Regions from separate parts of the Qiania dongpingensis genome, predicted to be linked through region 3. Evidence: predicted binding sites of a transcription regulator. Region 3 holds the regulator's gene; each other region holds the start of a gene.

Region 1 (3,155 bases), 530 kb from region 3:
GGGATCTACGCCGGGAGCCAGTCTCTCTGCAGAAGATCTCTTTGTCGCCAGAGTTGCGCCCATTACGGAAGCCAGAGCGGAACCTTTCAGCTTTACTACCGGCGGAATGGTGGGATCTTTCATAATCCAGAAGATGGAATTCACAGGAGAATCCACCTTGTCCACACGGTTCGGAGACCACAGTTTGGACTTGATGGCACGTCCGTTGCCGTTACGGATATCTTCTGTCACCAGCTGAATCTTGCCGTCCTCATCCAGAGTTGCGGAGCAGTTCTGAACTGTCAGCAGATATTTATTGTCAGGGCAGCCGGTAGGATAATCAGCAGTCTTGTCAAAATAAGCGGGCTCCAGAGCTACAGACGCGCAGGTATCGGTATTGATGATGAACGCATCGTCATGAAGCACGGTAACACCGTATTTTCCGTCATGCTTTGCATGAGTCAGAGTGGATTTTCCGGAACCTGACAGGCCGAATACAGAAGCTACATACTTGCTGCCGTCCGCCAGTGTATATTCCTTCTGTCCGCCGTGGCAGGAAGCGTATCCATTGCGGTTCGCGATAGCCCATGCCATGGTCAGAGTACCCTTCTTGTGCTCGCCGAAGTATCTCATACCCAGGATGCACGCACAGTTGGTATCTGTATTGAAGTAGCAAAGAGTTTTCTTTGCGGGATCGCTCAAGCAGTCAAAGTTTACGCCGGGATGGTCCACGGGGCTCCACTGGGGATCGGAGAAGATATAGATATCAGCTTCTTTTCCGTCTCCTACTGCTTTGGAGTTCTTATACATCTTTACGTACTCATCTGACATGTACTGGAAGTTTAACATCCAGGAATACATGATGTTCTCTTCTCCTTCGGGAAGCAGAAGATGTGCTTTTACCATGAATTCAGGATCGAGTCCTACATATACCTCTGCATGGTACATTTTTTTCCACCGGGAATCGTAGACAGCGTCCATCGCCACCTTATCAAGTGCTTCACAGTCTACTCCAGGCTCGCCTGCGATCCGGCGTGCCGCTGCGTAACGCCCTGTGATTGCGCCATCGTTGAATAAAAGAACTTTGGCGTCACTGTCAAGGCCGATTTCTTCTGCTCTATATACCGGCATGTCTGTCACAATGGTTCCAGGTGAATTCTTAGCCAGCTTGTAAGCCTCTTTCAGGGTATTTACCTTTACTACGTTGTTGCCGTAAAATGCGGCTTCAACGATAGCACGGGTTTTGGAAAAACCAACTTTACCCTTGCCAATTTCAGAAATAGGATAATATGCTTTTGTTGCCATTCCTTGTTCCTCCTTTATAAAATTAAGTAAAATCGAAATCTGCTTTATTATCTCATTTTATCTGACAAAAGTCAATGAATTTTCTGTTGATTATTTATCAATTTATTCTTTCCTGTTTATAAAGAATTTTTATAGTACCGTCTAATCGTTGTCGCTCACATCGCTACGGCGCTTCCCCATACGGTACAGGTTACAGAATTTTCCATCACTTAGCCACGATATTGATGATCCTTCCGGGTACATAAATCTCTTTAATGATACTTCCTGTCAGCTTATTTCCCAGGGCTTTCCGTCCCGCTTCCAAAGCCGCTTCCTTTTCCATATCCACCGGCAGGGTGATGACGCATCTTGTCTTGCCGTTCAGCTGCACGGCAATTTCTTTTTCATCATCTGCCATTTTACTTTCATCGTATTCCGGCCAGGTATTGCTGCTGTCAAAGACACTGGTCTCATGTCCCAGCTGGCTCCAAAGCTCTTCACAGATATGGGGGGCGAAGGGGGCTAAAAGCGTGACTGCCGTTTCCAGGGTCTCTTTATCCATGCCGCCGTTCTTTTTGGCCATCTCGATCATCTTATTGTTATATTCCATGAAACCGCTTATGACCGTATTGAGACTGAAGCTTTCCAAACGGCTGGTAATGTCATATATCATTTTATGGCGGAGCTTTTCTGTCTCCTTCGTAGACGCCATGCCAGAATCTTTGCTGTCCATGACCATGTTCCAGAAACGGTTGAGGAAACGGTTCACACCGTCGATTCCTCTCTCATCCCATTCCGAATCCAATTCCGGGGGCCCCACAAACAGCTCATACATTCTCAGGGAATCACATCCGTAGTCGCGCACCAGGTCATCCGGCGATACCACATTGCCCTTGGACTTGCTCATCTTGATGCCGTTCTTTCCGGTGATCATGCCCTGGTTGAAAAGCTTTTTAAAGGGCTCGTCAAAGTCCACTGCGCCGATATCATGGAGAAACTTCGTATAAAATCTGGAGTACAGAAGGTGGAGCACCGCGTGCTCTACGCCGCCGATATACATATCGACCGGAAGATATTTATCTGCTTTCTCTCTGGAGACAAGCTCCTCGCTGTTCTTATTGTCCACGTAGCGGAGGAAATACCAGGAGGACCCTGCCCACTGGGGCATCGTATTGGTCTCTCTCTTGGCGGGCCGTCCACAGACAGGACAGGTGGTGTTCACCCATTCGTCGATCGCCGCCAGAGGAGATTCTCCCGTACCGGTAGGCTGATAGGATTCCACCTCGGGCAGGAGCAGAGGAAGCTCCTCTTCCGGCACAGGAACGCACCCGCAGTGGTCACAGTGAATGATGGGGATCGGCTCTCCCCAGTAGCGCTGCCTGGAGAATACCCAGTCACGCAGTTTATACTGAGTGGTCTTCTTACCCAGTCCCCTTTCTTCCATGATGTCCGGAACCTTCGCTTTGGCTTCTTCTGAGCTCATTCCATTGAACTCTCCGGAATTGATCATGACGCCGGGGTTCACATATGCCTCTTTAAGGTCAGGATTTTCGTTTCCGTCCGGTGAGATCACCTGAATGATCGGTATATCAAATTTCTTTGCGAACTCAAAATCTCTGTCATCATGGGCGGGCACACACATGATAGCGCCGGTCCCGTAGTCTGCCAGTACATAGTCAGACAGCCAAATGGGGACCTTTGCCCCATTGATCGGGTTCACCGCATAGCTTCCTGTAAACACACCAGTCTTTTCTTTATCCTGGAGACGGTCCACATTGGATTTCATGGAAGCCTGGTATATATAGTCCTCCACCTCTTTTTTTCTCTCAGGAGCTGCGAGTCCGGCCGCCATGGCATGCTCCGGAGCCAGCACCATGAAGGTAGCTCCGTAT
Region 2 (3,155 bases), 950 kb from region 3:
GGCCGTCATATCCACGGCTCTGCGCCTATATGCAATACGCAGACGCTTCGCACCCAGACGGATTGCTGACCGCGCCACGTCCATGGCTACGTTTCCGCCGCCGATGACTACGATATCCTTGCCGCTGAAATCAGGCATTTCGCCGTCGCCAATCCCGCGGAGCAGTTCCACGGCAGAAACCACGCCGTTGGCATCTTCGCCTTCAATGCCGATCTTTCTGTCAATGTGAGCGCCGATCGCGATATAAATCGCGTCATATTCGTTTTTCAGATCCGTTATGCTGGGGTTCTCGCCCACAGACACCCCGGTCTCTACTTTAACTCCGATGCTGAGCAAATGCTCAATCTCTCTGTCAAGAACCTCTCTGGGCAGCCGGTAATTGGGAATCCCGTAGCGGAGCATGCCGCCCAACTTCTTCCTCTGTTCCAGAATCGTCACATCATGGCCCATTAAGGTCAGATAATAAGCCGCGCTGATACCGCCGGGGCCTCCGCCGATAACAGCCACTTTTTTCCCCGTAGGCACCGCGGGTACGGGAAGCGGCACGTCGCCCGCATGATCTACGGCAAATCTCTTCAGTCCGCGGATATTCACAGGATCATCGATCATCGTCCTGCGGCAGCGCACTTCACAGGGATGCTCGCAGATAAGCCCGCATACGGAAGGCATCGGATTGTCTTTTCGGATCAGGCGGATCGCGTCGCCGTAGCGGCCCTCTGCCACCAGGGCAATATAACCGGGAATGTCCACTCCCGCGGGACATTGTGATACACAAGGCACAGGCTGGTTCAGCTCAAACTTGCAGCGGCCTCTCAGAATATGCTCTTCAAAATCATCCCGGAATCCCTTGATTCCCTTTAATACCATTTTCGCAGCCTCATACCCAATGGCGCAGTCTGCGGAATAGAAAATATTCTTTGCTGTTTTTTCAATCAGGTCAATCGTCTCCAGAGTCGCTTCCCCGTTCAGCACGTCTTCCATCAACTTCTGCAGCTGTCCCAGGCCCACACGGCAGGGAACGCATTTCCCACATGACTGGGCATGGCACATCTTAAGGAAAGATGACGCCAGATCAACGGGACACAGTCCTGGCGGACTCGCGCTGATACGCCGCTCCAGATCCTTGTAGAGCTCCTCTACTGTGGTCTGAGCCTTGTTTTGAGTGATGATACTTAATCTGCTCATCAATACCTCCTCCTTCTCTTGCTTGTTTACTTACCGCTTGTTTCCCCTTGGTTTCCCCCACGAAAGAAAACATTTTATGTAACTCTGCCTCTAGAAAAGCTTCTCCCCTGAAATGCAGAGTATAAAAAAAGGCAACATTCGTTTCATCAACAAATGTTGCCCAGACGGTCGGCTAATTCCTAAACTTTCATCACCCCGTGGTTCTTCCACTGATTCCGCCAGCGATGAAAATCTCTTGTCTTTTCCCTACCATATCATATTGTTATTGTATTGTCAAGAATTCCTTTCAATAAAAATACGAAGAAATCAACGGCGTTCTGTAAGTACGACATGTACGATATCCCCCGGCTGTCTGCCGATTTTTGACCGGATATCCTTTCGTATTCCCAGAATATGGCCAGGCGTTCCCATCCTGACAAGGCTTCCGTCATACGGCTCTCCGTCGAATTCTGCATGTACCTTTACCCTGCCTTTTCCAAACTCTTTTCTGACATCGAAAGGAAATTCCACATATGCTCCGTCCATATCCGGAACCTTTTTTATGACAGCGTCAAACTCATATTTCTTCCCTTCCATCTTTTTATCTTCCATGTTCCTGTCACCATCTTTCTGCTCCTATTGTTCATTGTCCGCCGGCGAACCCTTTATACATACACTTGGGTATATACTTAGGATTCGTATAAATACCGTTTGTCATACATGCCATCACAAGAGTAAAAAAGCTTACCAAAAATAGTCGATCAGCAGCAAGGCACAGGGCAGCTTTCTCTGTTCAGCCATTCCACAGAGACATCCATAGCGGCGCGGCAGGCTCTCGTCTGATCCAGCTCGTTCAGCATCACAAAATCATGGATGATTGCCTGAAACCGCACAGCAGTCACTTCTGCCCCCGCTTCCCTAAGCTTTCTCGCGTAAGCCTCTCCTTCGTCTCTCAGAACGTCTGCCTCCCCATTGATTATCATAGCGGCGGGCAGGCCTTCCAGCTGTTCTCTTCCCGCCCGCAGCGGAGAAGCAGTAATCTGATTCCTGTCACATTCTGACACTGTATATTGATTCCAGAACCACATCATCCCGGCTCTGTAAAGATAGTAGTCTACCGCGAATTGCCGATAGGTGCAAGTATCAAAGCAGGCATTTGTCACCGGATAATACAAAAGCTGTTTATGGATGCAGGGCCCTCCCCGGTATTTTGCCATCAGTGTCATGGCAATAGCCATATTTCCTCCAGCGCTGTCCCCCGCCACTGTCAGCGCGGCCGGGTTCATCTCTATTCCCATTTGTCTGAGCAATGCAGGCAGCATACAAAGTATGTGATAACACTGTTCGATAGCTACCGGATAACGCGCTTCCGGCGCCCGGGAATACTCCGGGAACACCAGGACAGAACCCGTCCTTGCGGCAAGTTCCCTGACCAGCTTCTCATGAGTATGGAAGCTTCCGAATACCCATCCCGCTCCATGAATGTAAAATATCACATTTGCCGGGCAGGAGACTCGTTCCGGCCTGACCACAAAGACCCGTACTTTCCCCCATTCTCCGGTATTCACCATTGTTTTCTGTATACAAGCCGGATACATACATACCGGCGCATCCTGTGCTTTTTCCAGTACCTCCCGCCCCTCGCAGGGGGGAAGCTGAAAAATAAGGGGCGGTACGGAATTCGCATTGCTTACCGCCACCGCCTCTGGTTCCAGTGAAATTCTTCTTCTCATTTTATTCCTAATCCTCCCGGTTTTCCTGTCCTGCCAAACGCAGCAAAACGATTATAGGATTAGAATATTCCAAACTCTTTAAATGTTTAAACCATATTATTCTGGACCAGCAATCCTATTTCCTGCTGTGTTTATCACTATACATCATCCTATCTGCTCGAATAAATGCCTGTTCCACAGCATTATTCTCTTTTGGGTCAACGAAAGAGTATCCGGCAGACAGGCTGCATGGCAGAGTTATTTTGTCTGCATCTGTTT
Region 3 (3,155 bases):
ATTTCAAAGGAAACATTGGAAAACAGACAGTTGTCCCCAAAGGATTTTGACAGCTCCCGGACAGTCAGCACATCATTTCCGCTCATTATCCTGGGCTCCAGCCGGATGTGCATGGCAGAAGAAGCTTCCGTCGGTTTGTCCACCCGCTCGATCTTAGAAAGAAGCTTTTCTCTGCTTTCTGCCCGGCGGATGGATTTTTCCCGGTTGAAAGAACGGAGCTTCTGAATGACGGCTTCCTGGTGCTTGATCTCTGCCTGTTGGTTCAGATATTCTTTCATCTTTGCATCCCGGAGCATGGACCGCTTTTCTGCATAGGAAGAATAGTTCCCGGAAAACACCGATACCTGCCCCTGGTCGATCTCTATGATTTTTGTCACCACCCGGTCCAGAAAATAGCGGTCGTGGGCGACGATCAGGACACTTCCGGGATAATTGAGCAGATATGTTTCCAGCCATGCGATGGATTCCATATCCAGATGATTGGTCGGCTCATCCAAGAGGATGATATCAGGTTTTGAAAGGAGAAGACGGCCGAGAAACACACGGGTTTTCTGGCCTCCCGACAAGGCACGGACTTGTTTTGCGAAATCTTCCTCAGTAAAACCAAGGCCCTTCAGAACACCGGTGATCTCACTTTTGTAAGCATATCCATTCCGGAGCTCAAATTCGTGGCTGGTTCTGGCGTAACTGTCCATGAGCCGTGACAATTCTTCGCCCTCTGTCAGTTTCATGGAGATTTCCAATTCCCGCAGGCGTTCTTCCAGGGCGAGTACTTCTTTTTTTACTTCCAGAAGCGTATCATAGACCGTTTGATCCGAAGAACAGTCCTGATGCTGGGCCAGATATCCCAGAGTCTTGTCCTTGCCGAGAACGACGGTTCCGCTGTCGGGCGGAAGTTCTCCGGTGATGATTTTTAAAAGAGTGGATTTGCCGGCGCCGTTGATGCCGACGATGGCTGCTTTCTCTCTGTCTTCTATATGAAAGGAGCCGTTCTGGATGATAACGGCGTCCCCAAAGGACTTGCTTACCTGATGGCAGGAAAGTATCATGGCGGATTCCCCCTATTTTTTCTTCTGGGGTATATTGTAACTGTTTTTGAGGAGAGCGTCAACAAAGGGAGCGGAGAAAATAAGACGGGGGGAGGCATTTTCCAGTTTTGTAAAATAATTATCAAAGTTATTTGACAAGCAACTATAGGGATACTATAATAAAAAAGAAGTATAAGCATATAAAAAGGAAGCATAATCTTATAAGAAATTGGGTGGTAAGAGTGGAACGAAAGGAAATTTCCAATGCGGTCATTAAGCGGCTGCCCCGGTACCACAGATATTTGGGGGAACTGATGGAAAGTGGAGTTGAGCGCATCTCCTCCAATGACCTCAGCGAAAAAATGAATGTGACAGCATCCCAGATCCGGCAGGACCTGAACAATTTCGGCGGTTTTGGCCAGCAGGGATACGGTTACAATGTGGAATATCTCTACAATGAAATTGCGAAGATCCTGGGGATTGACAGACAGAATAACATGATCATCATAGGCGGCGGCAATTTTGGACAGGCGCTGACCAATTATTCAAACTTTGAACGGCGGGGATTCATGATCCAGGCCTTGTTTGATGTGAGCCCCGACCGGATCGGAAAGAGTGTTCGCGGGATCAAGACTTTGGATATGAAGAATCTGGAGGAGTTTTTATCCGGGCATCACATTGATATTGCGGTGCTCACAGTCCCCAAAAGCACAGCGCAGGAGGTGGCGGACAGGCTGATCGCATGCGGCATTAAGGCTATCTGGAATTTTGCCCACCTGGATCTTAAGGTTCCGGATGACGTGGTGGTGGAAAACGTACATTTGTCGGAGAGCCTGATGCAGCTGTCTTATCGGATCTCGGAGAAGAGAGATAAGGAAGGAAGCGGCCAGAATTCTTAAAAATGCGTCCATGTGGAAGAGAAAAAAGGAAGCGGATTCCCCTGTCATATTGACGGGGAATTTTGCTATTTCGCAGAAGCAATAAAGGAGTGGGATATGCGGTATTTGACGGACAGCAGTCAAATGAAAGCGATCGACAGCTATAATATTGAGGAATTGGGCATACCTTCTCTGGTCCTAATGGAAAGGGCGGCGTATGCAGTGTCCGCCGAGGCGGAGCAGATGAGCAGTCAGAATGGATCTGTTTTGGTGATCTGCGGCATGGGGAACAACGGGGCCGACGGTCTGGCTGCGGCCAGGATGCTCAAGCTGCATGGAAGGAAGGTGAAGGTGCTTCTGTGCGGAAAGGCATCTCATTCGACAAAAGAGCATTCCATCCAGCTTGCCATAACAGAGAAGCTGGGAATTCCGGCAGTAACAGCGGACAGCAGGCAAGAATACAGTATAGAAAATGGGTTTGAACTGATCATCGACGCTCTTTTCGGCGTAGGCTTAAGCCGTCCGCTCAATAAAACCTTTATAGAACTGACGGATGCCATAGAAAGAGCTAGGATATCCGGAGCCAAAGTGCTGGCAGTGGATATCCCCTCTGGAGTCAGCGCATCAGACGGCCAGATCCTCGGAGCAGCCGTGAAGGCGGACGCGACGGTGACATTTGGATTTGAGAAGCTTGGATTGGTGCTTTATCCGGGCGCTTTTTACTGTGGAAAAAAGAAGGTGGCGGACATTGGATTTTCCCTGCCGAACGGAATGGAAAGCCGAATGGCTTATACGTTTGGCCCGGAGGATCTGAGGCGGCTGCCGAAGCGTCCGGCTGACGGAAATAAAGGTACCTTTGGAAAGGTGCTGCTGGCGGCGGGAAGCAAGCGCATGAGCGGAGCCGCATATATGAGCGCATTGGCGTCATACCGGTCAGGAGCGGGACTCGTGCAGATCTATACGGTAAAAGAAAATGTGCAGGTACTGAAGACTATGCTTCCGGAAGCGATCGTGACTGGCTTCGACCGGGAACATCCGGATATGGAGGAGCTTGCGGACCTTTGCAGATGGGCCGATGCGCTGGTGGCCGGACCAGGGTTCTCCACAGAATCCTATGCAGAGCAGATTCTTCACTGGCTGTTAAAAAATGTAACTTTGCCCAAGGTACTGGATGCGGATGCTTTAAATCTGATCGCCCGCCACTGTGAATTGGCCGGATATCTGGACGGCAGCGCGGTCATCACTCCCC
Region 4 (3,155 bases), 380 kb from region 3:
GATCGGATATCCACACGGCCCGCGCGCCTTATGGCTGCGGGCTGCGGTGGGCCGCCCCAATAGCTTTCAAGGCAATCGGAAAATACTTTGGTGCGGGAGGAGGAGCAGGAGGAACGATCCGATTCCATCGTAAGGCGAGCGCCGCAAAGGCGTTAGCAGGATCTTCCCGGCCGCAGGGAGGTAAAAACCGAATTTCATGCAGGTTTTTATTGGAATCTGACAAGGAAAAATATCGATTTATCCATGTCAGTTGGAAAGGACCGACTGGAGGCCGTAAAGATCCTGGTTACGGCTGCCAGCGAGCCGCCTGGATGGAATCGGATTTCCTCCTGCTTTTAAAGCAAACAAAGAAAGCTTGTCTGAAAGGTGTTCAAGGGTATAGTATATCACACTTGCTTTTTTGCGGCAACATTGCTGGAAAGGAGAGACAGAATCCTGAATTTGCTATTGCCATAACCTGTCCGTGTCGGGTATAATGGACACTAGAGAAGTATTATTTTTAATCAATAGAAGGATGGTACAGGGAATGACACTTTTAGAACAATGGAGAAAAATGGCTTATGAGAGCCAGATGAGTGAACAGCAGAACAATTATTTCTGGGGGAATTATTTTAACCTGGAAAAAGGAATTTACGAGAAACTTCTTTCCGCGCCGGAGGAAGCAGTGACCGGCACGGTAAAAGAACTGGCGGAGAAATATGAAGTGGATCTGATGACCATGGTTGGTTTTCTGGACGGCATCAACGACAGCCTGAAAAAAAGCAATCCCATAGACAGCATGGAAGAGGATACCCCCGTCAGCCTGGAATTTGATAAGGAACTTTTGTATAAGAACATGGTCGGAGCAAAAGCAGACTGGCTTTACGGACTCCCTCAGTGGAATGATATTTTCACGGAAGAGCGGCAGAAGGAGCTCTATAAGGAGCAGAAATCTTCCACGACCGTTGTAAAAGGAAAAAAAGTGGGGAGAAATGATCCCTGTCCCTGCGGAAGCGGAAAAAAATACAAATACTGCTGTGGAAGATAATGACAGACACCATATGTCGGGATGGGCATATTTTGTATTTTTTTGTGAACATTGTCAAAATAACCCCAAAAAAAAGGAAATAGCCTTGATTAATATTACCAGACAAGGTATAATGACTAAGAATAATTAAAAATTTAACACAATGTTTTTTTGGAAAATCAAGTATAGAAAGGAGATTGTGGAATGCACGTAATTACGGATGAAAACGGAAATGTCGTCCACAGCCATCATGCGCATCCCCACACCCATTTGATTGAACACACCCATGAACATGTTCATGAGGAAGGCCATGAAAATGAGCATGATCATGAACACGGCGGAAACCACTCTCACAGCCATGACGGCGAAGAGTGCGGCCATGCTCACAGCCACGGATGTGCCGGCGCCTGTGACAGCTGTGCGGAGGCAGAGGATGAGACTCTGGCGCTTGTGAGCTATATGCTTCAGCATAACAAGCATCATGCGATGGAATTGGATGAAATGGCGAAAAGGCTTCGTTCCATGGGAAAAGGAGAAGCGGCAGACCAGATCGAAAAGGGTGTTTCTGAATTCCAGAGCGGCAATGTACGCTTGGAAGTGGCACTTTCCTTACTGAAAGCAGATAAGTAGGAGGTGAAGGAAAATGTGTCTGGCAGCAGTTTATGGCAAACGGCCGGAAGAGGATGAGACGCTCCTTCTTAAGAACGTCAGCAAGATCCTTATTGATGGAGATTTGATTACCATGTATGACATCATCGGCAAGGAAATGAAAATAAAGGGAGCTTTGACAGAGGTTGACCTGGCGGGCAGCATTGTAAAGGTCCGCTGCACCGACTGAAGTCTTTAGAGTGAATGGAATACTGCCTCGGATAAAGTATCAGGAGGCAGTATTTACTGAGTTTAAGAAGGTTACATAATCACTCACATAATTAATAATGGGTTCAAAACAAAATGAAATATACTTAGGAGGTATGTATTATGAAACAGTTAACCGCGATCATGAAGGAGAGGACAGCTTTTTCCTTCGAACTTTTTCCGCCGAAGACCGACAAAGGCATGGAGAACCTTCCGGGGACCATTGAGCATCTTTGCGAATTCAAACCGGACTATATTTCCGTGACCTATGGCGCCGGCGGAACAAATGTTGGAAAGAACATGGATGTCTGCGGGATGATCCAGAAAGCCGGAACAACGCCGGTGACTCATTTTACCTGCATCGGCAATACCCGTGAAGGCATCAAAGAACAGCTGCAGGATTACCTGGACCACGGCGTTAATAACATGCTGGCGCTCCGCGGCGACCTTCCTTTTGGTTGGACCGGAACAGGCGGGGATTTCGCTTATGCTACGGACCTGGTAGCTTTTGTACGGAAGGAATTCGGCGATAAGATCGAGATTGCTGTCGCAGGTTCTCCGGAGGGACATATTTCCTGCCGCAGCCTGGAAGCCGATATCGCTGTTCTGAAACAGAAACAGGATAATGGCGCTGACTATATCATGACTCAGCTCTGCTGGGATATGGAACAGTTCAAGCGCTGGCTGGATGCGATCCGCAAAGCCGGCATCACCATGCCTGTAGATGTAGGTATCATGCCGATCCTGGATATGGCTGCTACCATCAATATGGCACTTTCCCGCAACGCCTGTGTGATGGACCGCAAGCTTTGCGAGATTATTTCAAAGAACTGGATTTTCCCGAATCCGTTTGATAAAGAGCCTTTCGATGCCGCGGTTGATGAAAAGAAAGCTGCCTTCAAGGAGGCCGGTATTGAATATACCATCAAACAGATGGATGAATACCGTGCATGCGGCGTTGACGGCATCCATATGTATGCTCTTAACAAATGGAAGGATGTATCGGAGATCATCAACCGGTCAGGGCTGCGTACGATCGTTTGATCACATAAACATGAGACATGAAGGAGGGCACTGAAATGGCCTATACGATTGCAGTAGCAGGCAAGGGCGGCGTTGGCAAGACAACTCTTTGCGGTCTGCTGATTCAATATTTGTGCGAAAAGGAAAAAGGGCCGATCCTGGCCGTGGATGCGGATGCCAATTCCAACCTGAACGAGGTTCTCGGCGTGGAAGTGGAATCGACTCTGGGGGATATCCGGGAGGAGATAGCCCGGGCGGAAATGATGGATCC

The links. Region 3 encodes Rex, which represses fermentation and respiration genes when NADH is low (regulators of the CRP and FNR family bind a similar motif). Its sites were predicted from a motif close to ATTGTTAANTANTTAACAAT; they were not measured.
Region 1: the regulator Rex is predicted to act here: its motif matches at 1,367-1,386, upstream of H9Q78_RS02320 (phosphoenolpyruvate carboxykinase (ATP)).
Region 2: the regulator Rex is predicted to act here: its motif matches at 1,444-1,463, upstream of H9Q78_RS04175 (NAD(P)-binding protein).
Region 4: the regulator Rex is predicted to act here: its motif matches at 1,150-1,169, upstream of H9Q78_RS01505 (cobalt transporter).

The regions. Positions count from the first base shown of each region.
Region 1 is NZ_CP060634.1:477,832-480,986, forward strand. It holds gene H9Q78_RS02320 (phosphoenolpyruvate carboxykinase (ATP)) at 1-1,284, opposite strand, end outside; gene leuS (leucine--tRNA ligase) at 1,490-3,155, opposite strand, start outside.
Region 2 is NZ_CP060634.1:896,153-899,307, forward strand. It holds gene H9Q78_RS04175 (NAD(P)-binding protein) at 1-1,185, opposite strand, end outside; ZMP/ZTP riboswitch at 1,337-1,421, opposite strand; gene H9Q78_RS04180 (DUF1905 domain-containing protein) at 1,492-1,761, opposite strand; gene H9Q78_RS04185 (alpha/beta hydrolase) at 1,926-2,897, opposite strand; gene H9Q78_RS04190 (GGDEF domain-containing protein) at 3,013-3,155, opposite strand, start outside.
Region 3 is NZ_CP060634.1:3,032,560-3,035,714, forward strand. It holds gene abc-f (ribosomal protection-like ABC-F family protein) at 1-1,049, opposite strand, end outside; gene H9Q78_RS14220 (redox-sensing transcriptional repressor Rex) at 1,271-1,927, shown strand; gene H9Q78_RS14225 (NAD(P)H-hydrate dehydratase) at 2,024-3,155, shown strand, end outside.
Region 4 is NZ_CP060634.1:326,870-330,024, reverse strand. It holds gene H9Q78_RS01510 (SEC-C metal-binding domain-containing protein) at 527-1,027, shown strand; gene H9Q78_RS01505 (cobalt transporter) at 1,211-1,636, shown strand; gene H9Q78_RS01500 (CooT family nickel-binding protein) at 1,650-1,844, shown strand; gene H9Q78_RS01495 (methylenetetrahydrofolate reductase) at 1,985-2,905, shown strand; gene H9Q78_RS01490 (ATP-binding protein) at 2,941-3,155, shown strand, end outside.